Regions from separate parts of the Geobacillus sp. TFV-3 genome, predicted to be linked through region 2. Evidence: riboswitches for the same ligand, from Rfam matches in the RefSeq annotation. Region 2 holds a riboswitch; each other region holds the start of a gene.

What was found. Region 2 has a riboswitch for cobalamin ahead of BJQ97_RS08925 ((2Fe-2S) ferredoxin domain-containing protein). Riboswitches for the same ligand answer to the same signal wherever they lie in the genome.
Region 1: it holds a riboswitch for cobalamin, as region 2 does, so the genes downstream of both, BJQ97_RS12735 (ribonucleoside-diphosphate reductase subunit alpha) here and BJQ97_RS08925 ((2Fe-2S) ferredoxin domain-containing protein) in region 2, are expected to answer to the same signal.
Region 3: it holds a riboswitch for cobalamin, as region 2 does, so the genes downstream of both, BJQ97_RS06525 (ABC transporter substrate-binding protein) here and BJQ97_RS08925 ((2Fe-2S) ferredoxin domain-containing protein) in region 2, are expected to answer to the same signal.

Annotation. Positions count from the first base shown of each region.
Region 1 covers NZ_MPSP01000001.1:2,530,109-2,540,007, forward strand. Annotated here, with positions in the region: gene BJQ97_RS12715 (family 1 encapsulin nanocompartment shell protein) at 1-249, shown strand, start outside; gene BJQ97_RS12720 (hypothetical protein) at 419-883, opposite strand; gene BJQ97_RS12725 (2Fe-2S iron-sulfur cluster-binding protein) at 1,020-1,370, shown strand; gene BJQ97_RS12730 (ribonucleotide-diphosphate reductase subunit beta) at 1,771-2,811, opposite strand; gene BJQ97_RS12735 (ribonucleoside-diphosphate reductase subunit alpha) at 2,918-5,200, opposite strand; cobalamin riboswitch at 5,329-5,524, opposite strand; partial or broken gene BJQ97_RS12740 (ATP-binding cassette domain-containing protein) at 5,710-5,943, shown strand; gene asnB (asparagine synthase (glutamine-hydrolyzing)) at 6,056-7,963, opposite strand; gene BJQ97_RS12750 (C39 family peptidase) at 8,455-9,345, shown strand; gene BJQ97_RS12755 (multicopper oxidase family protein) at 9,476-9,899, shown strand, end outside.
Region 2 covers NZ_MPSP01000001.1:1,733,520-1,743,418, reverse strand. Annotated here, with positions in the region: gene BJQ97_RS08945 (GNAT family N-acetyltransferase) at 1-212, opposite strand, end outside; gene BJQ97_RS08940 (glycerophosphodiester phosphodiesterase family protein) at 387-1,268, opposite strand; tRNA gene BJQ97_RS08935 (tRNA-Gln) at 1,466-1,537, shown strand; gene rraA (ribonuclease E activity regulator RraA) at 1,774-2,259, shown strand; cobalamin riboswitch at 2,318-2,511, shown strand; gene BJQ97_RS08925 ((2Fe-2S) ferredoxin domain-containing protein) at 2,699-3,076, shown strand; gene BJQ97_RS08920 (HoxN/HupN/NixA family nickel/cobalt transporter) at 3,073-3,783, shown strand; gene cobJ (precorrin-3B C(17)-methyltransferase) at 3,785-5,581, shown strand; gene BJQ97_RS08910 (sirohydrochlorin chelatase) at 5,781-6,617, shown strand; gene cobK (precorrin-6A reductase) at 6,632-7,408, shown strand; gene BJQ97_RS08900 (precorrin-8X methylmutase) at 7,516-8,163, shown strand; gene BJQ97_RS08895 (cobalt-precorrin-5B (C(1))-methyltransferase) at 8,170-9,288, shown strand; partial or broken gene cbiE (precorrin-6y C5,15-methyltransferase (decarboxylating) subunit CbiE) at 9,254-9,899, shown strand, end outside.
Region 3 covers NZ_MPSP01000001.1:1,281,088-1,290,986, reverse strand. Annotated here, with positions in the region: gene BJQ97_RS06555 (adenosylcobinamide-GDP ribazoletransferase) at 1-202, opposite strand, end outside; gene BJQ97_RS06550 (bifunctional adenosylcobinamide kinase/adenosylcobinamide-phosphate guanylyltransferase) at 199-756, opposite strand; gene cobD (threonine-phosphate decarboxylase CobD) at 753-1,823, opposite strand; gene cbiB (adenosylcobinamide-phosphate synthase CbiB) at 1,780-2,751, opposite strand; gene BJQ97_RS06535 (adenosylcobinamide amidohydrolase) at 2,748-4,217, opposite strand; gene BJQ97_RS06530 (FecCD family ABC transporter permease) at 4,214-5,269, opposite strand; gene BJQ97_RS06525 (ABC transporter substrate-binding protein) at 5,235-6,194, opposite strand; cobalamin riboswitch at 6,329-6,527, opposite strand; gene BJQ97_RS06520 (PH domain-containing protein) at 6,784-7,398, opposite strand; gene BJQ97_RS06515 (DUF7916 family protein) at 7,891-8,808, opposite strand; gene nagE (N-acetylglucosamine-specific PTS transporter subunit IIBC) at 8,849-9,899, opposite strand, start outside.

The DNA of each region.
Region 1 (9,899 bases), 800 kb from region 2:
GAAATTGAGCATATTCGCGAGCTGATGACCGCTGGCATTTACCAAACTCCGGTCATTAAAGGCAAACGCGGCGTCGTCATTGACACCGGCCGACAAAACATCGACCTCGCTGTCGCGGCCGACATGCAAACTGCGTTTTTAGACACAGAAAATATGAACTACCTATTCCGCGTCTATGAGTCCGTCGTACCGCGCATCAAACGTCCAAGCGCCATCTGCACGCTCGAGGATCCGAACGAGTCAGTATGAGCGGCGCCTGATCTGGAGAAGCGGCACGCGGGCTTCCCTTGCCATCAAACAGCAAAAACGGCATAAGGCCAGCGATCCGCGCCATGAAAACGAGGCACAGCAAGTTCCCTTTAACGAAAACGCACCCGGACGATAGGGGAAATCGCCGGGCGGTTTGTTGATTTTCCCATTAAGCGGTGCGGGCCGTTTGTCCTTGAACGTTGGAGACGAGCAGCGACAATTCGGGGCTAAGCGCCTCAACGCCGATGTCATCGATAATCATTTTCGCTTCCTGCCAAAAATGAACGGTATAGCTGCCTTCATAAATCTCAAAGAGGCGTTTTAAATAGCGCCGCTTATTGTGGATGGCTTCCCGTTTATAAGCGGCGTTGTTCAGCTCACGAATTTTTTTATGTTCAGGCGCAGAGATGACGCTGATGTCATGAACGTTGACGATGAGCCGTTCCCCTTGTTCGGTCACAAAACCGACCGAATAGTATTGGGCGCCTAGTTGATCAATATGAACGATGCAGACGTTTCGATATTCTTCGCCGGAACGGAGGCGGAGAAGCGCCGCTTCCACCGCGCCGCCGACTTTTCGCTCGTTGGCCAAAATCGCTTTCATATCGCGCAGTCCGTTCATCGGAATGCCCATGGTGTCTCCCCCTTGACCTTTACTGAGATGACGTTTTCGCACTTCTTTTTACATATATGATACCAATGATTCACCCTTATGTAAATGATATTCATTTTCAAATCAAGGATGTAATTTAAAGGGGATGTAGTTAAAAATGGTAAAATCGTTCACAGTCGGCTCATTGAAGCCCGCCTCCCGGTCAACGGAGCGCCTCGCTTCCGCCACAGCTAAGCCTGATGGATCGCCCGTTGTGCGGCCGTCTGCCATTCAAATCAAACAAAACGGAAAAACATTCACTGTACAGCGCAATCCCGGCGTTTCGCTTCTTGACGCCGCTCTAGGACAAGGTGTTCTGCTCGATCACAAATGCAAAAAAGGAACGTGTGGCCGTTGCATGATCACCGTTCTGGCCGGCGCTCACCTTCTTGCTCCGAAAACGCGGCGCGAGCGCGAAAAAACGGATCAACCAGCGAAACGGCTTGCCTGCCAAGCACAAATCCAATAAGCCGATCGCTATTTTAGCACGATCGGCTTATTTTTCCCATGCAACCGCTCCCACCTACTTTCTCTCATTGCCTGACGCTTTACGCCATGGTATGATGATGAGAAATCCCAAAAAACGGAGGGGATGCCGATGAGATACATCACCTTAACCGACGTCTTTGCCCATCCGATTGCGCAAAAATATTTACTTTCATCAGGTAAGCTGCTCGCGCGCCAGCGGCACAGAACGATACACACCATCGAATGCCCTCTTATATTCTCATCATCCACTCACACTTTAAGACTGCTTGGCATCATCTGCCCCGCCAAAACGCCCGCTGTCGTTCTTCCAAAAAAGACGAACAAACGGCCTTATCCGGCAAAAAGCCACGCTGATCGTTGTCAAACGGAACTTCTCTCATTTATAACTCATCAAATCCGTTGTCCACTTGCACTTTTGTATATTGGCGCGGCTTCTGTTCAAAGAAGTCTGATTTGCCGAGGTCGACTTCTTCGTACGCTTTAATCCAGCGGAGCGGGTTCGTCCGATAGCCGTCAAACGGACGGTCAAATCCAAGCTGATGGGCGCGGACGTTGGCGTAAAACTTAATGTACGCTTCCAAATCAGCCAAATCGATGCCATCGATGTCATGCCCGATAATTTCCCGAGCCCATTCGATTTCCAGCTCAGCCGCTTTCATAAACGTTTCGCGGACAAAATCCGCCAGCTCCGGCGTCCGATATTCCGGGTATTCGTTCAACACTTCCTTGAAAATTTTCGCAAACAAGTCGACATGAATGTGCTCATCGCGGTTGATGTAATTGATCATCGTGCTCGTCGCCACCATTTTTTGCTGGCGCGCGAGGTTGTAGAAAAAGGCGAACCCCGAGTAGAAAAACAGCCCTTCTAAAATGACGTCAAAGACGATCGACCGCAGCAAGTTTTCCACGTTCGGCTCTTCCGCAAACGCCTTGTAGCCGTTCGTCACAAAATCGTTCCGCTTGCGCAGCGTCGGTTCGTTCCGCCAAAAGTCGAATACTTCATCTTGCTTCGCTTTCGGCACAAGGCTCGAGAGCACGTACGAATACGAATGGTTGTGAATGACTTCCTGCTGGGCGAGCATGATCATGAGCGCATTGATGCTCGGATCCGTAATGTAATCGGCGACGCGCCCAGCGTAGTCGGTTTGGATGCTGTCAAGCAGCGCCAACAGTCCGATGATTTTCAAAAACGCATCCTGCTCGCGGGCGGTCAGCTGCGGAAACTGCTTCACATCTTGCGACATATTGATTTCAAACGGCGTCCAAAAGTTGACGAGCATTCGCTTATATTTCGCATACGCCCATGGGTAGGCGATATCGTCCCAGTTCAACACATTCGAGCAGCGGCCATTGATGATGCCCGTCGAACGGTTCGGCGCCTCTGGATCCATAATCGGCCGTCTGACTAAGCTGATCGTCATTGTGTCGATTCCTTCCTTTCTCTTTCAAGTATCGTGATGCGCGACCAACCGCAGACGCCCCTCCCACACAAGGAAGGGAAAGCCTGACCAAAGGCGTTTCCCGTGGTCAGCTCGCGCAAGAATCGCACTCTTCGATCGTCCCGGATGTCGAACGCACGTAATACGTCGTTTTCAACCCCGACTTCCATGCCGTCAAATGCAAATCGAGCAACTCTTTTGCCTTAATCGTGTTCATGACGTAGAAGTTAAATGAGATGGCTTGGTCGACATGGCGCTGGCGGGCAGCGTTTTGCTTGATGCTCCAATGCTGGTCGATATGGTACGCCGATTTGTAATACCATGTCGTCTGTTCGTTTAAATCTGGCACCGTAACGGGAATCTTATAATCTTTCTTTTCCTCGGCGTATACTTTTAAGAAAATGGGATCAATGCTCGCCGTGCTGCCTGCGATGATCGACGTCGATGCGTTCGGGGCGATGGCCATGATATAGCCGTTCCGCATCCCGTAGCGGGCCACATCTTGCTTCAGCTGATCCCAATCAAGTTCGCCGTGGCTTTGGTAGCCGCGCCGTTCAAAATAAGCGCCCGTCTGCCAGTCCGACCCTGGAAACGCCGGGTAACTCCCTTTTTCTTTTGCGAGCTCCATGCTCGCCTGAATCGCCAAATAAGCGATCGTTTCATACAGCTCGTCGGCATAGCGGACCGCTTCGTCTGACTCCCAGCGAATGCCTTTTAACGCCAAAAGATGATGCCAGCCAAAGGTGCCAAGCCCGACAGCGCGATATTTTTGGTTCGTCAGGCCGGCTTGCAGAACTGGGATATTATTGAGATCAATGACATTATCAAGCATCCGCATTTGAATCGAGATGAGACGCGCCAAAACACCATCGGTCACCGCGCGCGCCAAATTGATCGACGATAAATTGCAGACGACAAAATCGCCTGGTATTTTTTCAATGATAATCGTCCCGTCTTTCACATATTGCCGTTTCATCACCGTTGGGCTTTGGTTTTGCGCGATCTCGGTGCAAAGATTGCTGCAGTAGATCATCCCGAGATGGCGGTTCGGGTTTTGCCGGTTCACTTCATCGCGGTAAAACATAAACGGCGTCCCCGACTCAAGCTGGCTGCGCATGATGCTTTTCATCACTTCAATCGCCGGCACTTTCTCTTTCGACAGGCTCGGTTCGTTGACACATTGCCAATATTTCTCGCGAAAACTCCCGCTCCCTTTTTCCTCATCATAAAAGTCTTCCAAGCTAAAGCCCATCACCTTCCGCACTTCATGCGGATCAAACAAATACCAGTCGCCTCGCTGTTCGACCTGCTCCATGAACAAGTCCGGAATGCACACGCCGGTGAACAAATCATGCGTCCGCAGCCGTTCATCGCCGTTGTTGAGCCGCGCGTCCAAAAACGCGAAAATGTCTTTATGCCATACATCCAAATAAACGGAAATGGCCCCTTTGCGCTGCCCTAACTGGTCAACGCTCACCGCTGTGTTGTTCAGCTGCTTCATCCACGGGATGACGCCGGAAGAGACCCCTTTAAACCCTTTGATGTCGCTGCCGCGCGAACGGATTTTGCCTAAATAGACGCCGATGCCGCCGCCTGATTTGGACAAATTGGCGATGTCGGTGTTGCTGTCATAAATTCCTTGCAAGCTGTCATCGACCGTATCGACAAAGCAGCTTGAGAGCTGGCCGTACGATTTCCCGGCGTTGGCGAGCGTCGGCGTCGCCACCGTCATGTATAAGTTGCTTAACGCCCAATACGCTTCCTTCACGAGCGCAAGCCGCCGTGTGGCCGGTTCATTCGCCATTAACGTCATGGCAATGACCAAAAACCGCTCCTGCGGCAGTTCATACAGCCGCCGCTCATAATCGCGCGCCAAATACCGGTCGGCGAGTGTGCGCAGCCCGATGTACGTAAACAGCTTGTCCTGATCGGGATCAAGAAACGCGCCGATGGCGTCGATTTCTTCTTTCGTATAACGTTCCAACAGAAGCGGACTGTACACCCCTTGTTCCGTCAGGGCGGCAAGCAGCGAATAGAAATCGCCGTACCGCTCGCGCTCGTCGTACCCGCGATGCCGCGCCGCTTCACGGTACAATTGCCGCAAATACAGCCGAGCGCACACAAACGTCCAGTCCGGCTCCTCTTCGCTTATATACGATAACCCCTCCAAGACAGCCGTCTGATACAACTGTTCAACCGTAACCGTTTCTTTTCGCGAGACGAGCTGCCAAACACGCTCGACATATTCATCAAGCGACAGGCGGCCGAATCCAGCCGCGGTCCGATGGATCAGCGATGCAAACTCTTCACGTGAAAAAGAAATCGGTTTCCCTTGGTCATCGATGATGATCATTTTCGTCAGCACGGTCATTTGCTTCCCCTCTCCTCCAATAAAAAATCCGCTCGGGCAAGCGAGCGGATGAAACGACAGACGGAAAAAGGCAGACGAACTCCTTTTCTTTTTCCCTATCGTTTCATCTTCTCACACCCCGAAGAACATGAAACGTTCCAAGCAAGGCAGGTCTCCTGACTCGTGCATCGTCCTACTTTGGGGCCTTCCCAGCGGCGCGCCGAATGGCTTTTGCCGCCAGTGGCCATCCCATTTCGTCCGCACATACAGTTGCGGGGGCAGTTCCGGATTCGCACCGGATTCCCTATTAAGTCCAAATGGACACCGTTGCTTGGTCAAACCATATGTAGTTGTATAAAAAGGACCACAAACCAATATATAGTATTTAGCATCCTGATGGAACAAGCATATACCAAAACCGGGAAAATTGCAAGAGCGGGGAAAGTAAATTTTTCTTTTCCGCCCAAAGTCCGTTCATAAAAGCGTGCTACGATTCACATGTACGAATCATCACAAGGAGGGAGCACAAAATGGGAGCAAAACATCAAATCGCACCCGACCATCAAGAGTGGGCGGTGGAAGCGCACGGATTGGTGAAAACATTTGGCGGCCATCGGGCCGTCGACGGTCTCAACTTACGCGTGCGCGCGGGCACGATTTACGGGGTGCTTGGCCCTAACGGAGCTGGCAAGACCACAACGATCCGAATGTTGGCAACGTTACTGCGCCCGGACGCCGGTTCGGCCAAAATCTTTGGCTACGACAATCCAATAAGAACGGATCCGCCCTTTTTACTCCACCGTCGAACCACTTTCTCTTCACGGTGATCAAAAAAGACATCCCGGCCGAACCCCGGGATGCCCTCTCGTTTCCTTGTTACGCCTCCAAAACGGACGCTGGACGCTTTTCGTTTTGTACGGATTGAGCAAAATCGTATTTCTTTTCTACATACACTTGATGCCAAACCATAAACGCCAACACCGTCCACAGCTTGCGGCTATGGTCCGCCTTGTGGCGGGCATGTTCATCCAGCAACCGATAGAGCACGTCCTTATGGAACAGATGATCCGTCTCGCTTTCGTTGATGAGCTGTCTCGCCCAGTCATACATTTCGTTTTTCAGCCAGTGGCGAATCGGCACCGGGAACCCTAATTTTTTTCGGTTTAACACATGATCCGGCACAATGCCCTCGGCCGCTTTACGCAAAATATATTTCGTCGTGCCGTTGGCTGTTTTCATGTCAGGGGCGATTTTGGCCGCGACGTCAAACACCTTTTTGTCTAAAAAGGGAACGCGCAGCTCAAGCGAATGGGCCATCGTCATTTTATCCGCTTTGACTAAAATATCACCCCTTAGCCATGTATGAAGGTCAATATACTGCATCCGGTTGACGGGCGGGTAATGAAGCGTTTCGCGGTAAAAAGGAGCCGTCACCTCCGTATATTCGCGCCCCTCTTGGTACGTTTTGAGCAACGCAGCTTTTTCCTTTTCGCTATAGATTTTGGCATTGCCGACATACCGTTCTTCGAGCGGTGTGGTGCCGCGCTCCAAAAAGCTTTTTCCTTTCATCCCGTCCGGAAGCAGCTTCGCGATCATCCGCAACACGGCTTTTACGATGCTGGGCATTCGCGCAAACAGCCGCAACGACTCTGGTTCGCGGTAGATGTTGTAGCCGCCGAACAGCTCGTCCGCCCCCTCGCCGGAAAGCACAACTGTGACATGCTTTCTCGCCTCACGGGCGACAAAATACAACGGCACAGCCGCAGGATCAGCCAGCGGATCATCCATATACCACATGATTTTCGGCAATTCATCGATATACTCCTGCGGCGAAATGACATAGCTAATATTGTCCACCCCAAGCTTCTCCGCCGTTTCTTGGGCTACATCAATTTCGCTGAACCCTTCCCGCTCAAACCCGACAGAAAACGTCTTTAGGTCCGGATGGAATTGTTTCGCGATGGCGACGATGAACGATGAATCAATGCCTCCCGACAAAAACGCACCAACCGGCACATCGCTGCGCATATGGACGCTGACCGAATCAAACAGCGCATCGCGGATTTGCTTGACAAGCTCCTCTTCCGATTGACGAATGGGCTCGAAGGATGCCTTCCAATAACGATGAATCGTGAGCGGTTTTCCGACTTTTTTCTTGAGATAATGCCCCGGCTCTAACTTGTAAATGCCATCTGACATCGTCATCGGCTCAGGAACATATTGGAACGTTAAATAATGCTGCAGGGAATCGCAGTCCAACGCTTCCTGTCCCAGAGCCAGCAAGATGCTTTTCTTTTCCGAAGCGAAAAATGTGCGCCCTCCTTGCTCCGCATAAAAAAACGGCTTAATGCCGAACGGATCCCGCGCCGCAAACACCGTTTTCTCCTGCTTGTCCCAAATGACAAACGCAAACATCCCGCGCAGTTTTTCGACCGCTTTTTCTTTTTCCGCGCTGTAAAGGGCAACAATCGCCTCGGTATCCGAATGCGTCGCAAACGAATATCCTTTCGCCGCCAGCTCTTCCCGCAATTCAATATAGTTGTAAATTTCCCCGTTAAAAATGATCCAATATCGATCGTTTTCATAAGACAGCGGCTGATGCCCCGCCTCCAGATCGATGATGCTCAGCCGCCGAAAGCCAAAACTCACGTATTCATCAAAAAAATACCCCTCATCGTCGGGGCCGCGATGGGTAATCAGGCGGTTCATCTCCATCAACATTGTTTTCCATGTTTGCTCAATCGCTCTCGGGCGATCATGAATACAACCAATAAAACCGCACATAGTAATGATTGCCCCCCCACTTTGCTAAGAAGAATCGATGTATATACAGAACAAAAACAACACCAAAAGCTATTTTGTTCAATTTTAAGAAAATGACATTTTTTCTTTAACAGGATCTTCACCACACAGTGTACTTGACAAAGAAAGACGATCATGATAAAGAAAACCAAAACAGCATTTTTTATACCACACATCTCTTTGAGCAACATTGCTATCATGTTTGTCTTTAAAAGTCAAGTACATCTTTTGGTGATGAACCCTTTAACATAAGAAAGAGAAAGATTGATACAAAGACACTTTCATTCTAACGTACACAAAATCAAGTTTCAAAAACAATCTGTTTCCATTTTTTCAGGAAAACTGCTTTCAAGATTTTCAGTTTCCCCATATATTAACGATAAAATATGGAGAAAGTATGAATTTCATAGTTTCTGCATACTTACTTGATTAATATAAAAACAGCCACTTTTCACAAAGGGGTTGAGAACGGCTTGTTCGCGTTTATCCTTTTTTTGACTTTTCTCATCGTTTCCCTTTGTTTTGTTCTCTTGAGAAGACCTCTAAACGGGAGGATGGATCAACTGTCGCTCGGATTGTATATTTCCTGTTTCTTTCTATTGGCCGCCTCATTATCCTATTATGCAAGCTCGGCCCAGACAGGCGATGCCATCAAAGCCTTCGTACAGAAAAGAAACAGCAGAGAAACCGATCCGCCCCCCAACAATCAAGCGAAGGAGGCGAATCGATCAGCTGCTCCTTCAAAGAAACAAACGCCAAGGACATCCGTCCTTATTGACGCTCCCCTTTTGTCTCAGCTTCCGGAACTGCCAAGAGGATGCGAGGTGACCAGCTTGGCCATGCTCTTGAATCATGCGGGCATTCGCGTCGATAAGATGACGTTGGCGAAACAAATCAAGAAAAACCCTACTCCATATCAAGTGCGGAATGGTCAAGTGTTTTACGGACACCCAAATGAAGGGTTTGTCGGCGATATGTATACGTTATCGAAGCCTGGATACGGCGTGTACCATAAGCCGATCAAGCAGTTGGCTGAATGGTACTTGCCAAACCAAATCGTCGACTTAACAGGGCAATCGTTTGAGATCATCTATACATACTTGGCCAAAGGCACACCGGTTTGGGTGATTACGAACACCACCTTTCGTCCTCTTCCTCCCTCTGCCTTTCGGGAATGGCAAACCCCGCAAGGCCCGATCAAAATCACGTACCGGGAACATGCGGTGCTCATTACGGGATATGATGAGCAGTACATTTATTTCAATGATCCATTGACCGCTGTCAAAAACCAAAAAGCGCCGAAGCAAGACTTTATCGACGCTTGGGTTCAAATGGGACGGCAAGCGATTACCTACCACCGTTAGACATCGGTGAATCCGAATCGCTTGCTTTTTTTTTACATTTTAGTTGAACGATTTTCTCCATACATTTTGCACATCTATTTTCTATCATATAATTGCATCTCCCACTACAAGCTTAAGGAGGGAAAACGACATGAAGAAATGGCTGCTTGGCGCCATTTTCGCAGGAGTAGCAGCGATTGGCGCAGCTTGCTCAAATCCATCTTCCATGCAGGGACATGACATGTCCAACATGAATATGAAAAAAGAAAATACTTCCGCAGAAACGAGCAAGCAGCAATTGCCTTTAGCAACCCATACAGAAGTATTATCTGGGAAAGAAATTCACCTTACTGCGAAGGAAGCGTTATTGCCCATCAATGATCAAGTCAAGCTCCCGGTATACACGTATAATGGATCCGTGCCTGGTGCACAAATCCGCGTGAAGCAAGGGGAAAAAGTGAAAGTTGTGTTAAAAAATGAATTGCCAGAACCGGTTACCATTCACTGGCACGGCTATCCTGTTCCAAATAATCAAGATGGAGTACCGGGTGTCACAATGGACGCCATTCAACCGG
Region 2 (9,899 bases):
TCTTGCCCACGGTATGCTTCATCGATGAACACGTCGCAGAGATAGGCGAACGTCGCCCGGTCGGTGATGACGCGCGCTATGCCAATTTGCCTGTCGCCGTAAAAAAGGGAAAAGCAGAGCGAATGGTTAAGCGATTTGACGATCGTTTCGCGGCTGCGCCCATGCGCCCAATACGAACGGGCGAGAAAGCCGCATACGCGGTCAAGCTGCACGCGGCGGCGGTCCGTCGTTACGGTAAACGATCCGTTTTGGTAGTCGATGGTCGTCTACATGATCTTGTCTCCTTTTTCTCAAATGATACACCGAATCGGGTCAAATGGGAACGATTTTCGTTTTTATTAAACATTATGTAAAAAATAAGCTCCCCCTGGCTCTCTGAAGGCCGGTCAATGGCGGAGCAGACGACGGCAGGCGGCGATGCGGCCAGGGCGGTCTGGATAATCGGTGAACAGGCCGTCAACGCCGAGGGTGCATAGGCGAGCGAGATCGTGTGGTTCATTGACGGTATAGACGTGAACAATGAGTCCGTGGCCATGGGCGGCGCGCACCCACTCTTCGGTGACGGCCGAAAGCGGCAAGCCGATGCCATCGGCATAGATGGCGATGTGTTGGAGCAGCTCGTCGCGGCCGCTGTGCGCTTCCTTTTTGCCGACCAATTGAATGAGCCGAATGCCGTGCGGGATGAGCGGTCGGAGCGCTTGCAAGCTTTCCGGGTGGAATGATTGAAACATGACGCGGCGCTGTTGCAGGAAACCGTGTTTTTTCAATAGATGGACGACCGCCTCTTCGATGCCGGGCTGTTTTGTTTCGATGTACAACGGGGCTTCCACACGCTCCGCTTTCAGCATCTGAATCACCTCCTCAAGCGTCGGGATGCGCTCGCCGGCAAAGCGCGGGTCAAACCACGATCCGGCATCGAGCCGCCTCAGTTCAGCGAACGAAAAATCATTTACCCGCCACGGAGCACGGCGCGGGTAGACCGTTTCGGCATTTGTCGTCCGGGCGAGCGTGGCGTCATGCATGGCGATGAGCTTTCGGTCTTTTGTCATCTGCACGTCGACTTCTATATAGTCCGCCTGCATGCAGGCGGCAAGGCGGTAGGATGAGAGCGTATGCTCCGGCGCGTATCCAGACGCGCCGCGGTGGGCGATGATGTCGGTTTTCGGCTGGCTGGATGGCTGGCGGGTAGCCGAGGACGCTAAGACGAGCGGTAGCGATAACAGAAACCATGCGCAAAAACATAAGCGAAAAACAGTAATTCGGCGCATATGCATCTCTCCCTTTCCCAATTCAACGATACCATAATTAGGGAAAATAACCATGAAGGAAAAACGAAACAACGAGGTGATATGGTGATGAAGAAAGGGTTCTTGTGTCGATAGTTTCGCGCATACAGCAAAAGGATATTCAGTTTGATGCATAAAGCACGCCGTTATGCCGCATACTGTAAATGACAACAAAGTGATGGGCTATAGCCAAGCGGTAAGGCAACGGACTTTGACTCCGTGATGCGCTGGTTCGAATCCAGCTAGCCCAGCTGAATCGCCGGACGGGGCTCGTTCGTCCCGGCGGCCAAAACGGCTTCCGCCATGTTGTGCGGGGCCGTTTTTTCGTTCGCCGGAAAGCGGGGACGAGAAAATCTTTTTATCGTTTTCAGCGGTCCCGCAAGGACACGCATCCGATTCCCGAGCAGAAGCAGCGCCGCAAAAAATGTGGAGTCGGCAGGATTTTGACGAAAGGAGGCGAATGAAAAAAACGAAAGGGGAGAGGATCATGAAAACAGCTGATTTATGCGATCAATTTTTAGATGAGTTGCAAGTCTGCGAGCTGCCGTTCCAATCGTACGGCGGAAAACGGATGTTTTCCGGACCGATCGCGACGGTCGATGTGTTTGAAGACAACGTCCTTGTCCGTGAAGCGCTCGAGACGGTGCCGCCGGGGACGGTGCTCGTAGTCGATGGAAAAGGCTCGCGCCGCGTCGCTCTGTTAGGCGACCGGTTGGCGCAAATCGCCTGCGACCGGGGGCTTGCCGGCGTCATTATCCACGGCTGCATCCGCGATTCAGCGGAAATCGGCCGCATGCCGCTTGGTGTCATGGCGATCGGCACGTGCCCGGTGAAAAGCAAAAAAGAGGGAAAAGGCGTCCGCGATGTTGTGCTCGAGTTTGGCGGCGTCCGCTGGGAGCCGGGCGCATACGTGTACGCCGATGCGGACGGCGTTGTCGTCGCCCGCGAAGATTTGTCGGCAAAAAACGGTTGACGGCCGCCATCAAGTTGTACTACGATGAAAACGGATGCTTGTTCCATGACAAGATCAATAGGCGAGAAACAAACAAGGTGCCTAAGCCTGCTTAAGGGCTTGGGTGAAAAGGGAAGCCCGGTGAAAATCCGGCACGGTGCCCGCCACTGTGATGGGGAGCTTTGCGGCAGCAAGTCACTGAAGGATGCTTCGGGAAGACGCCGCCAAGCGATGATCCTAAGTCAGGAGACCTGCCTTGTTTGGATCGGACGGATGCCTACGGGATTATAGGCAGACGTGCGGGAGAATGACGGCTTCATGAGGCCAGGCCTGTTCGGGCCGTTTGCGGCTTTTCGTATGCATTTTTCTGCACCTCTGCTGTAGAGGTGCTTTTTCTTTTGCCGAAAAACCGTCCGTCTGCCGCCTTTCATTCTATCATTCTAACATAAGGGGGGATTCGATGGCGACGTGGGATTTACAAGGAATGAGGCGTCATGTATTCATTTGCAACGGAGGGACGTGCCTTCGCCATGGCGGGGATGACGTGACAGCCGCGGTCCGTGAGGAGATCGCCCGCCTCGGGCTTGACGACGCCGTTCATACAACAAGGACGCGCTGCAACGGTCGCTGCCAAGATGCATGCGTGATGATCGTCTATCCGGATGGCGTTTGGTACCGGCTGATGAGTCCCGAGCGGGCGAAGGAGGTTGTGCGCGCCCATTTGCAAAACGGCGAGCCGCTTCGCGCGTGGGCGGCGTATGAATACCGTGAAGACGGGTTGACCCGCCTTGGTGGGACGGAGTCGGTTATTGGCGTTCGAAAGAGGAGGACGCAATGATGGAATGGGCCAGTTATGTAATGTTAGCGATATTTCTTGGCATGCGTCATGGGATGGACAGCGATCATGTCGCGGCCATTGCGGATATGGTCGGAAGCGAGTCGCGGCGAAGACAGCAGTTGGCGCTCGGAATCATGTACGCTATTGGACACGGAGCGATCGTGTTTGTCATGGGGGTGGCGGCGCTCGTGGTCGGCGCCCGGCTTCCCGAGTCGTCAGCCGCCGCCATTGAGCTCTTAGTTGGCGGTACGCTTGTGCTTCTTGGTGGGATGATGCTTTTTTCTCTTTTTCGGCGTGGTGAGGTGAAAAGCCGGTTTCAGCTCCTTTATGAGTTCGGCCATACGGTTACTCGATGGCTGCGGGGAAGGCGGGAAATGGACAGTTTCCGTTCTTTTTCGCATGTTGGTTGGGTTGGCGCCTTGATCATCGGCATCATTCATGGCATTGGCGTCGAAAGCCCGACCCAGCTAGCCATTATCACCCATGCGGCCGGAAAAGTGCATGTGAGCGCGGCTGTCCTTCAGCTTGTACTGTTTGTGGTCGGCTTGCTCATTGCGACGATTGCCACAGCGGCTGGATTATCGTGGGGATTTTGGAAAGCAAAGCAGCGGGAACGGCTGTTTTATGTCCTTGGTGCGGTCACAGGTATTTACAGCATATGGTTAGGGATGTCGATGATAATCGAGATATGGAGAAGGGGGCTGTAAAGTGGTCGGCAAATTGCTCATTGTCGGCTTTGGCCCGGGAAGCGTCGACCATATGACAAAGCGGGCCCGTGAAGCGATTGAAGAAAGCGACGTCATCATCGGTTACAAAACATACATTGAACTCGTGCGCGACCTCATTGCCGGAAAGGAGATCATCAGCACCGGCATGACCGAAGAAGTGAGCCGCGCCCAAGCGGCGGTCAAATGGGCCGAGCGCGGCAAAACGGTCGCCGTCATTTCGAGCGGCGACGCCGGGTTGTACGGCATGGCCGGACTCGTGTACGAAGTGTTGATTGAAAAAGGGTGGACGAAAGACAGCTCGATTGAAATCGAAGTCATCCCCGGCATTTCCGCGATCCATTCGTGCGCCGCTCTGCTTGGCGCGCCGATTATGCACGATGCGTGCACGATCAGCTTAAGCGACCATTTGACGCCTTGGGAGCTGATTGAAAAGCGGTTGGAAGCCGCTGCGGCCGCTGATTTTGTCATCGCTTTGTACAACCCGAAAAGCGGGCGGCGCACCCGGCAAATTATCGAAGCGCAGCGCATCCTGCTCCGCCATCGGTCTCCGGAAACCCCGGTCGGTCTGGTGAAAAGCGCGTACCGTGAACGCCAGCACATCGTGCTCACTGATTTGGCGCATATGCTTGACCATGAGATCGGCATGTTGACGACGGTCATTATCGGCAACTCAACGACATTCGTCCATGACGGCGTGATGATCACGCCGCGCGGCTACCAGCGCAAGTATCAACTAGCAGCCGCCGTCCAGCCGCTCAAACCGCATGAACGGCTGCGCAAAGAAGCGGAGCCGTGGGCGCTTGACCAGACGAAACCGCTGAAAGATGAGGACGAAGGAAGCACGGGGGCACCGGGGGCATCAGGGCCGTCCGAAGCGGCTGTCTTCGCTGGCGGCAACCAGAAGGATCGTGCTTTCACCGCCTTGGCCACCGCGGTTCGACCGTCGTCTGTTGCCACGGTCACTAAGGAGGCCGAGCCAACGCCGCCGGCTGCCGTTTTGCCGACGCTTGCCGCGCCGCTGGCAAAAACAGCGGAACGGCAGCCGACCGCCGCGCCAAAACGGGTGAAAGAAACAGCCGAAGACGCGCTCGCCGCTTTAGAGAGACGGAAAACAAGAAAGACGGCGGCCGTGTTGTTGGAAGCGGCGGTGAGCCCGGGCGTGGCCAATAAACAGTTCACTCCGGAACAGCTCCTTGTGCTCGCGGAAATCGTCGGGCCCGATGGGAAAATGACGTACACGCCAGACCATTATATGAAAATCGAACGGATGACGGAGGATCCAGACGGGCTTGTGGCTCGTCTCGTTGCCGCAGGGCTGACGGTCATGCCGGTCGGTGATGTGCTGACGGTGAAGGCATGTGATTTTTGCGATGGAGAGAAAAAAGACGCCATTCCATACGCGGAGGAATTGGCTCGCCGATTTGGCGGCATGGCGCTGCCGAAAGAGTTGAAGCTTGGCATCAACGGCTGCGGGATGGCGTGCTACGGCGCGGTGCGCGAAGACATCGGGCTTGTGTATCGGAAAGGGAAATTTGATTTGTTTTTGGGCGGGAAAACGGTCGGCCGCAACGCCCATCCCGGCCAGCTTGTCGCTGAAGGCATTCCGCCGGAAGAGATTGTGGCGGTTATGGCAGAAATCATCGAACAGTATCAAGAACAAGCACATCCAAATGAACGGTTTCATAAGTTTTTCCGCCGCGTGAAGCAAGTCGGACGTTTTTCACACGAAGAGGCAAAACCGGCCGCGTCCATCGAAACGCCGGCTTGCGGTGAGTGACGAAAGCATGCGTTATATGTGCAGCTTGAACGTCTGCAGATGTCGTTGGGGTCGAAGCGGCGCATCTTTTTCCGACAGTCGATCGAATAACCGGCTGGCTCCATAAAAAAGCATAGATGGGCTCCTCGCATTTGGATGAAACGCCCACGCTTATAGGGAACGGCGGAAGACGTCTGCTAACAAAAGGGGGAAAACAAGAATGAGAGCCATTTTATTTGTCGGCCATGGGAGCCGCGATCCGGAAGGGAACGAGCAAGTGCGGGAGTTTGTCGAGCGGCTGCGGCCGCGTCTTCCTGCTTCCTTTCATGCCGAAACGTGTTTTCTTGAATTTGGCCGTCCGTCGATCGGCGAAGGAATCGAACGCTGTGCTGAAGCCGGGGCAACGGAAGTGGCGGTCGTTCCGCTCATTTTATTGCCGGCCGGGCATTCGAAGCTGCATATCCCGGCGGAAATCGATGAGGCGAAAGCGCGCTATCCGCATATGGTGTTCCGCTACGGCCGCCCGATCGGCGTTCACGAGCAGACATTTGCGATTTTGCGCGAACGGCTGCAAGAAATCGGCGAGCGTCCGGAGCAGCCGGACGACGGAACAGCGGTCATTTTGCTTGGCCGCGGCGGGAGCGATCCGGATGCGAACAGCGACTTGTACAAAATCGCCCGCCTCTTTTGGGAACAGACCGGCTATGCGCTCATCGAGCCGGCGTTTATGGGGGTGACGACGCCGTCGCTTGATGATGCCGTCCGCCGCTGTTTGACGCTTGGGGCGAAGCGGATCGTCATCTTGCCGTATTTTTTGTTCACCGGTGTGCTCATTAAGCGGCTTGAGCGGCAAGTGGCGCAATACCGCCTCGACCATCCGCACGTCTCGTTTGCGCTTGCGGATTATTTCGGCTTTCATCCGAAACTGATGGATATCGTGCTTGACCGCCTCCAAGAAGTGCTCGATCAAACGGTGGCGATGAACTGCGACGTATGCCAATACCGGCTGCACGCCGCCCATCATCACCATCACCATCATCATCACCACCATCATTGAAGGAGGAAGCGTCGATGATTTTATTGTTAGCCGGAACAAGCGATGCCCGCGAATTGGCGGTGATGATCCAACAGGCTGGCTATAACGTGGCCGCGACGGTCGTCACCGATCACGCGGCCGAACAGCTCGAAGCTGCCGGCATTCGCACTTATGTCGGCCGTTTAGACGCATCCCAGCTTTCCAAGCTGGCCAAAGCCGAAGGGGCGAAAGCGATCGTCGATGCAAGCCATCCATTTGCCGAAGAAGCGTCGAAAAACGCCATGCAGGCGGCGGCTGAGGCCCAATTGTCATATATCCGCTACGAGCGGCAGGCTTCTTCGATTGCGTCCGATAAGGTGACCTTTGTCGACAGCTATGAAGAAGCGGCCGAATTGGCGGCGGAAAAAGGCGGCGTCGTCATGCTCACAACCGGCAGCAAAACGCTCGACATTTTTGCCGCGAGGCTCATCGGCCGCCCAAACGTCAAGGTGATCGCGCGGATGCTGCCGCGAAAAGACAATCTCGACAAATGCGAGCAGCTCGGGTTTTCCCAAGAGCAGATCGTCATGATGCAAGGGCCGTTTACAAAAGAGCTCGATCGGGCGCTATACCGCCATTTCGGCGTCACGGTCGTCGTTACGAAAGAAAGCGGCAAAGTCGGGTTTGTCGATGAGAAAATTGCCGCCGCTGAAGAGCTTGGCATTGAGGTGATCGTCATCCGCCGCCCGCGGTTGTCGTACGGCATTGTGCATCACGATTTTGCCGGCGTGCTTAATGCGTTGAAGCAACACGCGCCGCTTCCAACCGCATAAGGAGGCAAAAAAAGAGGCAAGTTGGTGAGACAAGGCGCAAAAAAAGCCAGTTTAAGTGAACCGTGGATTTCAGCGATGCCATGATCTTGAGAAAGGAGCGAATACGAATGGATTTTCATACAACGTTCCGGCCGGTGACGGTGCAGCCAGAACAAATCGAAGCGCGGAGCTTTCAAATCATTGATGAGGAAATCGGGGAGCATTCATTTACGGAAGAACAATACCGAATCGTTCAGCGCGTCATCCATGCATCGGCTGATTTTGAGCTTGGCAAAAGCCTCATTTTTCACCCGGATGCGATTCGCTCAGGCATTGACGCCATTCGCAATGGCAAGCTCGTCGTCGCCGATGTGCAAATGGTGCAAGCCGGCGTCAATCAAGCGCGGCTTGCGAAGTTCGGCAGCGCGGTGCGCGTCTATATTTCGGATGAAGACGTGATCGCTGAAGCGAAACGGTTGAATACGACAAGGGCGATTGTCGCTATGCGCAAAGCGGTGAAAGAAGCGGAAGGCGGCATTTTTGCCATCGGCAACGCTCCGACAGCATTATTGGAGCTCATCCGCCTCATCAAAGAAGGAGAGGCGCGGCCGGGATTGGTGATCGGCTTGCCGGTCGGATTCGTCTCCGCGGCGGAATCGAAAGAAGAATTGGCGAAGCTCGATGTGCCGTTCATCACCAACCGCGGCCGCAAAGGAGGAAGCACAGTGACGGTCGCCGCCTTGAACGCTCTATCGCTGCTCGCTGAGCGAGCGTGACGAACGATGGAAACGAAAAAAACGCTGCGTGAAGGGTATACGACCGGATCGTGCGCGACAGCGGCGACCAAAGCGGCGCTCACAGCGCTCATTACCGGCAAGGAGCAGGAGAAAGCGACGATCCGCCTGCCGATTGGACGAATGGTGACCTTTTCGCTCGCCTCCTGTTCGCTTGATGGCGAAACGGCGACGGCTGCGGTCGTGAAAGACGGCGGGGATGACCCGGATGCGACGCATGGCGCGCTCATCGTTTCCACTGTCTCGTGGGCTTCTTCGCCTGGCGTTCATATTGACGGCGGCGAAGGGGTCGGGCGGGTGACGAAGCCGGGTTTGCCGGTGCCGGTTGGGGAGGCGGCGATCAATCCAGTGCCGCGGCAAATGATCCGCGAAGCAGTCAACGAAGTGCTGGCGCAATACGGTCTACATCGCGGAGTGAAGGTCGTCATTTCCGTTCCCGGCGGCGAAGAGATCGCCAAAAAAACGTTGAATCCGAGACTTGGCATCATGGGCGGCATTTCGATTTTAGGGACGCGCGGCATTGTCGTCCCGTTCTCCACCGCCGCCTATCGGGCGAGCATCGTGCAGGCGCTTCAAGTGGCCAAGGCGAACGGCTGCTGTCATGTCGTCATCACGACTGGGGGACGGAGCGAGAAATACGCCATGCAAGAATATCCCCATTTGCCGGAAGAAGCATTTATCGAAATGGGCGATTTTGTCGGGTTTACGCTGAAGCAATGCAAACGGCTTGGCATCAAGACGGTGTCGATGGTCGGGATGATGGGAAAATTTTCGAAAGTCGCCCAAGGTGTGATGATGGTGCACTCGAAAAGCGCTCCGGTTGACTTCGGTTTTTTGGCGGCGCTCGCTGAGCAAGCCGGCGCCCCTTCCGAGCTGGTGGCCGCGGTGCGTGAAGCGAACACGGCGGCGCAAGTCGGCGACATGATGCAAGAGGCCGGTTGCACGAAGTTTTTCGAGCTATTGTGCGAAGCGTGCTGCCAGGCGGCGCTCAACGAAGTCGGAGGCGGCCTGACGGTGGCCACGTCCATTTATACGATGAACGGACAACGATTAGGAAAGGCGGTGCAGACCGATGGGGACGATGAAGTTGATCGGCGTGGGGGCTGACGGGCAAGCGAGCCTCCCCGATTTGTATAAGCGATGGATCATAGAAAGCGAGCTGCTTGTCGGCGGCGAACGGCAGCTGGCGATGTTTCCGGAATACAAGGGAGAAACGATCGTCATCCGCCGCGGGCTGGCGGAGCTTGTGGAGCGGCTCCGCCATGAGACGCGCAATACAGTTGTGCTCGCGTCCGGAGATCCGCTCTTTTATGGGATTGGCAGCTATTTGGCCGGCAAATTGCCGATTGAAGTGTATCCGGCCGTCAGCTCGGTGCAATGGGCGTTTGCCAAAATGGGCGAGTCTTGGCAAGACGCGGCGTTCATCAGCGTCCATGGCCGTCCGCTCACCGGCTTGGCGCAGCGCATCGATGGGCGGCGAAAAGTCGCCATCTTAACTGATGAGACGAACTCGCCGGCTGCCATCGCCCGCTATTTGCTCGAGTACGGAATGACGGAATATGAGGCGTTTGTCGGTGAGGAGCTCGGGGGGCAAATGAGCGCTGCCGGTTTTTCAAGCTGGAAGAAATGACGGAAACCGAGTTTCTTCCATTAAATATAGTTGTTTTGCGGCAAACAGCGCCCGGCCCAGTTTGGCCGCTCGGCATTGCGGATGACGA
Region 3 (9,899 bases), 450 kb from region 2:
CCCAAACAAGCGGCGAGCCAAACGAAAACGATGAAAAGAGCGCATACACTCCGGCCGAAAGCATTCCAATCAGCGCCCCGGCAAGCGGCAGGCAGCGCACGAGCCAGCGGACATGGGCGCCGTTCCATTCGATCGAGCGGCGAATCGGGATGATCGTAAACAGCTGCAGCGCCAACAGCCAGCCGTTCCATGCCGACTTCATTGCGGCCACCGCCCTTTTTTCACGCGGAGAAGGCCGCATTCAACGACCGCGGCGGCCGCCGCTTCCGCCACGAGCTGCTGGTGAAGCCAACCGAGCATTTTCATATAACGAAACGTACCGGGGTCATCCGGCACTCCCCCCGAAAACAGCTCATTCGCTACAATGACGACCGCACGGCAGGCGGCAACCCACGCCCGCACTTCATCAAAGATGCGGCAAGCAACGGCTTGGGCGGCGTCATCCGTTTCCCAGCTTTCCCCGGAAAACAGTTCATAGGCGAGCCAAGCGGTCAAGCAATCAAGCAGGACGACATCATCTAGGCGCAGGGAAGCGGCAATCTCCCGAGAAGAGAACGGGGCTTCCCACACTGTCCAACGCGCGGCCTGCGCCGCGCGCCGCTCTTGATGACGGCGGATGCGCGCTTCCATTTCTTCATCCATTGCCTGCGCGGTAGCGATATAGTGAAGCCGACCGCCGCGAGAAAGCCGGATGGCGCATACTTCTGCCGTCTCACTTTTTCCGCTGCGCGCGGCGCCGCTAACAAACACCATCATCCGCTCCACCTCGCAAGCGCTTCAAGCAGCCGATCGTTTTCCACCTGCGTTTTGACCGCAAGCCGCACGTAACGTCCGTCCAGTCCAGGAAAATTCCTCGTATGGCGCGGGACGATTCCTTGTTGCAATAAATAGAAAAACAAATCCTCCGTCCGCCCGGAGAGCGGGCGCAACAAATAAAAATTGACAACCGACGGCGAGACGGCATACCGGCCGGACGGCAGCGACCGAAACACCCGCTCCCGCTCGGCGGCGATCCGCTCTTTCGTCCACTCCACAAACGATTCCATCGCCGCGAAACGAAGCGCCAGCTGTTGCGCGATGCGGCTTGTGCTCCACGGCGGCTGATGCGTTTTCAGCGAAGCGATCACCACTTCATCAGCCGCCGCATAGCCGAGGCGCGCGCCGGCCAAATGATGGATTTTCGTCAACGACCGAAGCACAATGAGGCGTGGATAGCGGTCCAGCCAGCGCATGGCTGTAAATCCGCCACTCCAAAACGGATAGAACGCTTCATCGACGACGACATACGTCCCAGCGTCGTTCGCTGCGGCAATGAACGTAAGAAGTTCCCGCTCTGGCATCACGGTTCCGGTCGGATTGTTCGGATGGCAGAAAAAGACCGCATCGCACTTCGACGCCCATGCCGCCGCTTTGTCAATGTCGTACGAAAAGCCGCGGCTTTCCTCTGCCATCAAAGACTTGACTTCGCATCCGTAAGCAAGGCAGGCGCGTCGATACTCGGAAAACGTCGGCTCCAAGATGCCGACGCGCCGGCCGGCAAATAGCGCAGCCAACAAATAAATCGCCTCCGCCGCCCCGTTTGTCACAAGCACTTGCTCCGGCCGAAGCCGTTCTTGCTTAGCAAGAAGCTCCCTAAGCGCCTTCGCTTCCGGATCGGGATACTCCGCCGCCCAGCGGATCCATTCCTCGCCGTCCGGCCAAGCCGACGGCGGCAGCCGGTACGGATTCGTATTGACGCTGAAATCGATATAATCGCTCGGGGCCGCCAGTCCGCACTGTTCATAAAGCGCGAGCGGATTCGCCCCATGCGCCGGCCAACGCAACGATCATCCCTCCGATCCATAGCAATAACGTAAACGCAAGCACCGTTCCGATCATCATGCCGACCGCCTGGCGGATATGAGCCGAGCGCAGCGGAACATCCGGGTCGCCGAGCGTCGGCCGCTCTGAGACGACGCCGCCGTATGTATTCGTTCCGCCAAGCTGCACGCCAAGCAGACCGGCCATCGCCGCCTCGAGCCAGCCGCTGTTCGGGCTCGGATGGCGGCGGGCATCGCGAAGCAAAATCGCCAACGAACGGCGAAAGCGACGGCCGCCGTAAACCAATACCATGAGGAACGCCGTCAGCCGCGCCGGAACGTAGTTGAGCGCATCATCCAGCCGGGCGGCCGCCCAGCCAAATTCGCGATACTTTTCGTTTTTATAGCCGATCATCGAATCGCATGTGTTCACCGCCCGGTACAGCATAGCGAGCGGCGCGCCGCCAATGGCCGCATAAAAGAGCGGGGCGGTGATGCCGTCGCTCGTATTTTCCGCCACCGTTTCGACGCAGGCGCGGGTGATGCCGGCTTCATCAAGCTGCTCGGTATCGCGGCCGACGATCATCGACAGCGCCCGCCGCGCCGCAGGAAGATCGCCCGCTTCAAGCGGCCGGCGCACCTCTTCAGCCGCTTCAGCGAGGCTTTTCGTCGCAATGGCGGTGAAAATGAGCGCCGCCTCAACCGCCACCCCCACGTACACCGACAGCGTATATCCCACATAAACGACCAACGCCGACAACCCATAAACGACCGCCAACACCGCCGCCACGGCCGCCGCACCTTTCGCCCGCCGCTTTGCCCCCTGATTCCAGCGTCGGTCAAGCCAAGCGATCAACTTCCCCATGCCGCGCACGGGATGCGGAAGCCAGCGCGGGTCGCCAAAGGCGGCATCGAGCAGAAGAGCCACCGTCAACGCGAACAGGTGCGTCATGGCCGTCCCCTCCGCCGCTTGTAGCGGTCAAGCGCCTCCGTTACGGCTTCATACACGAGCCGGCCGATCGCCCGCCCCAGTTCCGTCGCTGTTCCGGCATAGGCAAACGTCCGCCCGGTTTGCGTCGCCGCCACGGCGAGCGAATCAGTCGACGTCCCGGTGGCGACTGTCCCCGTTTCCGGGTCGCAAACCGAACGGTCAGCGAGCGCTTTCGCCTTCGCTTCCGTCGCCGTCATGACCGCTTGCACGAACGCGGCATCGGTGAGCCTTCCATCAATGACAACAACCATATTGATCGTCCCCGGTTTCACCGCAAACGGCTTATGCTGCCACGACCGCGCCGCATCAATTGCATTGCCGACGCCGGCCGTCGCCATGACCGCAACCAAAAACGCTTCCCCTTCCTCCTGAACCCACACAGCATCACGGACGTCAACCGCTGTCATCATGCCGACCGTTCGTTCCGGCAAAAACCCGCGCTGCTCCAAATAACGGTGCATGTCTTCTTCCGCATCGCGGCAATCATAATCCAAGCCAACTTGGCGGTTGACGAAATGGGTCGCCCATTGAAACCCGGCGCCGATCAATGCAGAAGACAGGACGCGAAGCGGCTTTCGGGCGGCAAGAACAGCGGCGTCATCAAGAAAGGACAAACGAAGCCCGGCGGCTGGTGATTCTTCTTTTCCTTTCGGCACAAACGAGAACACCGGTTTCGCCGCCGCCGGGTGGGCTTGACGCACCACTGGCGCGGCAAACACTTCCTGAAGCAGCGCCGGCGTCATCACGTCCGCCGGGGCGCCGAGCGCTGCTGTTTTTCCTTCTTTTAACACAATCACCCGATCGCAGTATAAGCTAGCGACGTTCATATCGTGAAAGACGGCGACAACCGTCAGGCCGCGGGAGCGCGCAGCTTCCACGAGCCGGTCCAAAAGCCGGACTTGCCCGCTTATGTCCATATGGTTCGTCGGTTCATCGAGCAAGAGCAGCTGCGGCTCTTGAGCGAGCGCCCGCGCCAAATAGGCGCGCTGCCGCTCTCCGCCGCTCAGCCGCTCAAGCGGCTCATCGATTTTGTCGACCAAGCCGACCGCACGAAGCGCTTCTTGAACCGCCGCTTCATCCTCTTTCGTCCACGCCGGAAACAAGCCGCGCTGATGGGCGTAGCGGCCGAGCGCCACCGTTTCTTTCACCGTATAGCCGTGCGCCGCCTCCACCGTCTGCGGCAGGACGGCGGCCATCCGCGCCCATTGCTTCGCAGACAGCGCCGAAAGCGGCTGACCGCTCATCGTGATCTCCCCGCTTACAAGCGGGAGCTCTTTGCTAATGAGTTTGAGCAATGTCGTTTTACCGCTGCCGTTCGGCCCGACGATGCCGAACAGCTCCCCTTTTTCCACGGAAAACGTCACATGATCAAGCACTTGCTTTACCCCATACTGATGTGATACGGCGCGCACCTCAAGCATCATCATCCCAACTTTCGCCTTGTTTTTCGGAAAAATAACACCGCAAACAGCGGAGCGCCAATCAACGAGGTGATAACGCCGATCGGCAATTCGCGAGGTTCAATGATCGTCCGCGCCGCCACATCGGCAAGCACAAGAAACGCCCCGCCATACAAGAGCGACAGCGGCAACAACACCCGGTAGTTCGGCCCGCAAACGAGCCGGACCATATGCGGAACAACAAGCCCGACAAAACCGATCGTCCCCGACACCGACACCGCCGCCCCTGTAAGCAGCGCCGCCGCCGTCAAAATGATCACTTTTCGGCGCGTAACATCGACGCCGACATGAAGCGCCGCCGCCTCGCCAAAAGCAAACGCGTTTAACTCGCGGGCGTTGGCGATCAGCACCACCGCGCCGATGAGGAAAAACGGAAACAGCAATCCGCTGTATTTCCAGCCGCGCATCGCCACGCTCCCCATCAGCCAGGAAATGATTTGCCGCAATTCTTCCCCGGTCAAAGCGATCATGAGCGAAATGAAGGCGCTGAAAAACGCGCCGAAAATAATGCCGGCTAAAATGATCGTCTCGACCGACATACGCCGTTCGACGGCGCGGGTGAACGCCAAAACGGCAACAAGCGTCGCCATGCCGAACAAAATGCTGACAACCGGCAGCGTAAACGTCCCAAACAGCGGCCATTGCCAGCCGAGAAAAATGACAAGCACCGCTCCGACCGAGGCGCCGGATGAGACGCCGAGCGTGTACGGATCGGCGAGCGCGTTTTTTAAAAGCCCCTGGAACGCCGCGCCGGCCATCGCCAGCGAGGCGCCGACCAAAAAGGCGAGCGCGACGCGCGGCAGGCGAATGGCCATCACAATTGGCACCCAATCGGCCGGAATGTCAGACGGAAGCGGCACCCCGAACCATTCGGCGGCGAGAATGCCGATAATAGAAGAAAAGGGAATCGACAGCGATCCTGTCGATATCCCTACGAGCAACGAAAGGACGGCCGTTGTAACGGCCAGAGCGTACATCAGCGTTTTACTTGAACACATCCGGGTAAACGGCTTTGGCAAGTTCCTCGACCCCTTCGGCAAGGCGCGGTCCCGGCCGGCTCACTAAATCGGAGTTGACGTCATACACCCGCTTGTTTTTCACCGCCGGCACGTCTTTCCAAGCGGCGCGCTCAAGCACTTGCTTCGCTCCGCCGTACGTTGTGATGATGACGTCCGGCTTATAGGCCACTGCTTTTTCTTCTGTCACCATCGGCCAGCCTTCCAAGTTGCCGGCGACGTTTTTCGCTGAAATCACTTGAAGCATCTCATCCATAAACGTCCCTTTGCCGGCTGTATAAATTTGCGGCGGCGGCGACACTTCAATCCAGACGTTTGCCTGTTTGTCCGCTGGGATTTGTTTTGCTTTTTCTTGAATTTGCGCAAGCTTCTCTTTCATCTCATCGATCACTTGCTTCGCTTTGCCCGTCGTCCCCGTCGCTTTGCCGATCAATTCGATGGACGCATACACATCATCAAACGACTTCGCATCATTGACAACGAGCACAGTGATGCCAGCGTCTTTCAATTGCTGCAGGCCATCGCGCGAGTTATGGGCGCTTGACGCGTGGGCCAAGACGAGATCCGGCTTGAGCGAAATGATTTTCTCGACGTTAAACTCCATGCCGCCGATTTTCGTTTTCGTTTTGACGTCTTCCGGATAATTGTCAAAATCGCTGACGCCGACAATTTTCTCGCCAAGCCCCAACGCATAGGCGATTTCCGTATTGCTTGGGATGAGCGAAACGATCTTTTTCGGTTCGGCTTTGATCGTCACATCCTCGCCGAGCCCGTCTTTCACCATCACCGGAAACGCCGCTTGTTCCGTCTTCGGCTTTTCTTGTTTCGCCGGCTCAGCGTTGCCGTTCGTTCCGTTGCTGCAGCCGACCAGCACGGCAGCCAAAAGGAATAGCGCCACCAACACCGTCGGCCATGTCCAACGTTTCATTCTTTGTTCCCCCTCCTGCTGTGCAAAATAAAAACGCCCATTCCGTCCTAGCGGGGGAATGAGCGCGAAACGGCCTATGCAGGCGCAAAACAAGCCTGTGCCACCGTTTCCGCGTCTCACCCCCCGAAGAGTCGGAAACTGCTGCAAGCAAGGCAGGTCTACTGGCTCATGCTTCCTCCTACTCTGAAGCCTTCCCGTACGGAAAACAGCGCAAGCCATCTGTCCGTACAGTGGCGATTTCATTTCGTCCGCATTGACAGTTGCGGGGACAGCTCCGGATTCCCACCGGATTCCCTATTAAGCCTTCACGGCACCTTGCTGCGAGTTGATGAATTTGTCGGATATGGACATTTTTATAATAATGCAGCGTTTAGCATTTGACAACTATGAATTTACAGCAGGCTGAAACGGTGATCATGACTTGTTGGTGTTTATCTATCACGCTCTCCTCCTACATATGCGGAATGATCCTAGCCCTCTCCTGCAGACAAAAAGCAGCTGCCCCATCTATACTGCCATCTTGAAAAAAAATAAGGAAAGATACCTCGCCTCTGGCACGGCGTCTTTCCCCGATACAACCTTCATCTCGTCACTGTTGAATATATTTGTCAAACACAAAGCCGAAATCTTTCACTGTATAGTTCTTTTTCGCTTCGGTCAGCCATCGAAATGCATATTCGTTCACCGCTTGAAAATCGGCCGCAATGTTGGCGCCGTCGCCGCGCATGTTGGCAAACACCTTGGCCGCCAATTCCAGACTCCGCTCGGCATAGTCGAACTTCATTTCATTTTCATGGCAAATCTCAGCGATCGCCAGCAGCGATTTATACAAATCTTTCAGTTCTTCAATATGCTTTTTATGCACATCGATCGAGTAGGAGTGCGGCCCAATTTTAAATTTGATTTCCGCGTCCAGGTCGACCGTCCCCGCTGTTTCGAGCGACACGTCGGAAATCGGATGCTTATAGAAATCGTAACGGCGCAGCGTCCGTTTTTTGCTCGTCGCGCTTGTGCCGTCCAAATGGATGAGCGCGCGGTTGGTGAAGCAATACTCATCCGATTTCGATTTGATCAGAAAATAGATTTTCTCCCCATCCTCGTGCATCACATAATCATCGGCATCCACTTTGTCATAGTCTTTCGGTTGAATGACCGTGCCGATGTCGCTCAATCCGAGCACATCAGCGGCGACTTTTCCAAACATGCTCATTTCTCCTCTCCGGTGTCCCAATTTTTATTGGCGCCCACCATGCAGCGAACAAGCACAACGCGTTTTGCCTTGACAAGGCGCCGTAATCTCATACCTTTCATCTATGTAATACGTCGAGATCGGAAAAACGTTTCATCGCCGCCAAAAATCAAAGGCCCAACGCCTTTTATGCCGGCGTCAGGCCATGCAGGAGTCTACAATTCTCCACTTAGCCGGGAGTCTTTGTTGGTGAGCCGCAAAAAGATCAAATAAATAGAGACGGCGGTACAAGGCAAATGTTTCCCACATCCGCAAACTTATTTTTCCATCATCTTGGCTCCCATCCTATCCTCTGCCGACAAAAAAACGGGGCTGACCCAAAAGCTTCATTCTTCTCAAACGAAACACAACATATTGCGCATGATTCATTGTTTCGTGTCGATATATGGTGATGAGCAAGGGTGTCCCGATCCTTTTGGGACACCCCTCGACTGATCATATTCCACTTTATCTCAACGGCGATCTTGCCATGCGAATATACGTATGGCGTCTGCCGCGAATGGCGATCGAATACGCCATAATATTCTCTGGAACAGCGATGCCATGATAGCCAGCGTCGCCGATATGATGGAGATCCGCCCCTGTCATTTTGCTTGCAAGCGCGATTTGACGAATCGTACTCTCGTCAGCTCCTTCTTGGCTTGTACCGATCGTCAGCATCACAAGCGCCCCATGTTCATGGGCCACCCGAACAAGCTGCTCCGTTTTGTCCAACGTCACTCCCGGCACCGTTCCCGGGGCAGGCATTAAAACGATGTCGGCGCCAGCGCGAATAAACCGCACCACGATTTCTTCCGATATAATATTGCCCCCTGTTTCGTTGGCAACACCTGCTGCATGCATTTTTCCAGCAATAATTAGAGCGTCTTCGCCTAAAACGGACCGCGCCGTTTCAAGGGCTGTCACGATTTCGTCATTCGTCACACCCGTTTTCGGATTTCCCGTTAAGCAGACAAAATCAAAACCGAGACGCTTTGCTTCCTGCAACGATTCTTCCGTCGCCATTCTTCCGCTTGGAAGAGAGGCAAAATGCTCGATCCGCTTCGCATTCGGGTCAACAGGCTCCAAATTGACGCCGATTGGACGTCCCGTCAACTGCTTGAGACGTTCAACGATTTGATCGGGTTCATTCACATCCAAACTGTTTACAACCGGCCGAAACACATCGAACCTATTCAACAACAGCAAGTCCGCCCCAAACGCCGCCGCCAGTTCAGCGTTTGTGACCGCTGGGTAAAGCGGCGCAAATTCCCCGATGACTTCCGCGACCATCACTCTGCCTTCTGACGCCTGAATCGATTGTTTTAACTGTTTTCCTGTCATCCGGCGAAAATCGGAAGCAGCGCAGTCCAACAGCCTTTTCACGAGATCACTTTCCCCCTTGCATTCTCATGCATTTGGCTTATCATTTTCGCATGGCGTTGGCTAAAAATTCGACATCGGTGCCAATCACCACTTGCAAATCCGTTTGGTTGAGGCGAAGCACACCTTTCGCTCCCAAACGTTTCAATTCTGCTTCATTGACTTTTGCCATGTCTTTTACTTTTAGGCGCAAGCGTGTGACACAATTGTCAATTTGCGCGAGATTATCTTTTCCTCCCAACGCCTCGATATATTTGGCGGCAAGGTCCTCGTATTTGACGCCCGACTGCGCCGCACCGCTGTCGGTAAACTCGCCCTCCACCTCATCTTCACGGCCTGGCGTTTTCAAATCGAGCTTTGTAATAAGGAAATAGAAGACGACGAAATAGACGACAGCATATACAAGAGCTTGAATAATCAACAAATACGGTTTTTTCGCAATGCCGTAGTTTAAGAAAAAGTCAATCGCTCCCGCCGAGAACGTAAACCCGTGGTGGATGTCAAGCATCGTCGCCACAGCGAGCGACAAGCCGGTCAACACAGCATGGACGACATACAAGAGCGGCGATAAAAACATAAACAAAAATTCAATTGGTTCCGTAATCCCAGTTAAAAATGACGTCAAGGCCACGCCGAAGAGCGCTCCGGCGACCGCTTTGCGCCGCTCTTTTTTCGCCGCGGCGATCATCGCCAGTGCTGCCGCAGGCAGGCCAAACATCATTACCGGGAAGAAGCCGGCCATAAAAATGCCCGCATCCGGGTCGCCGGCGAAAAAGCGGCTCAAATCGCCGGTTTTGCCGTTATATTCGCCAAAGACAAACCAGACAAAACTATTTAACACATGATGCAGCCCGACCGGAATCAACAGCCGGTTGAGGAACCCGAAAATTCCGACACCAAGCGCTCCTGCCCCAACGATCCAATGACCGACCGCGTTGATGCCGTCTTGAATCGGCGGCCAAACATAGCCGAAAACCAAAGCGAGCACAAGCATCACAAACGAGGTCACGATCGGCACAAACCGCCGTCCGCCGAAAAAGCCGAGCCAATCCGGCAGCTTGATATCATGGTAACGATTGTACAAAAGCCCAGCG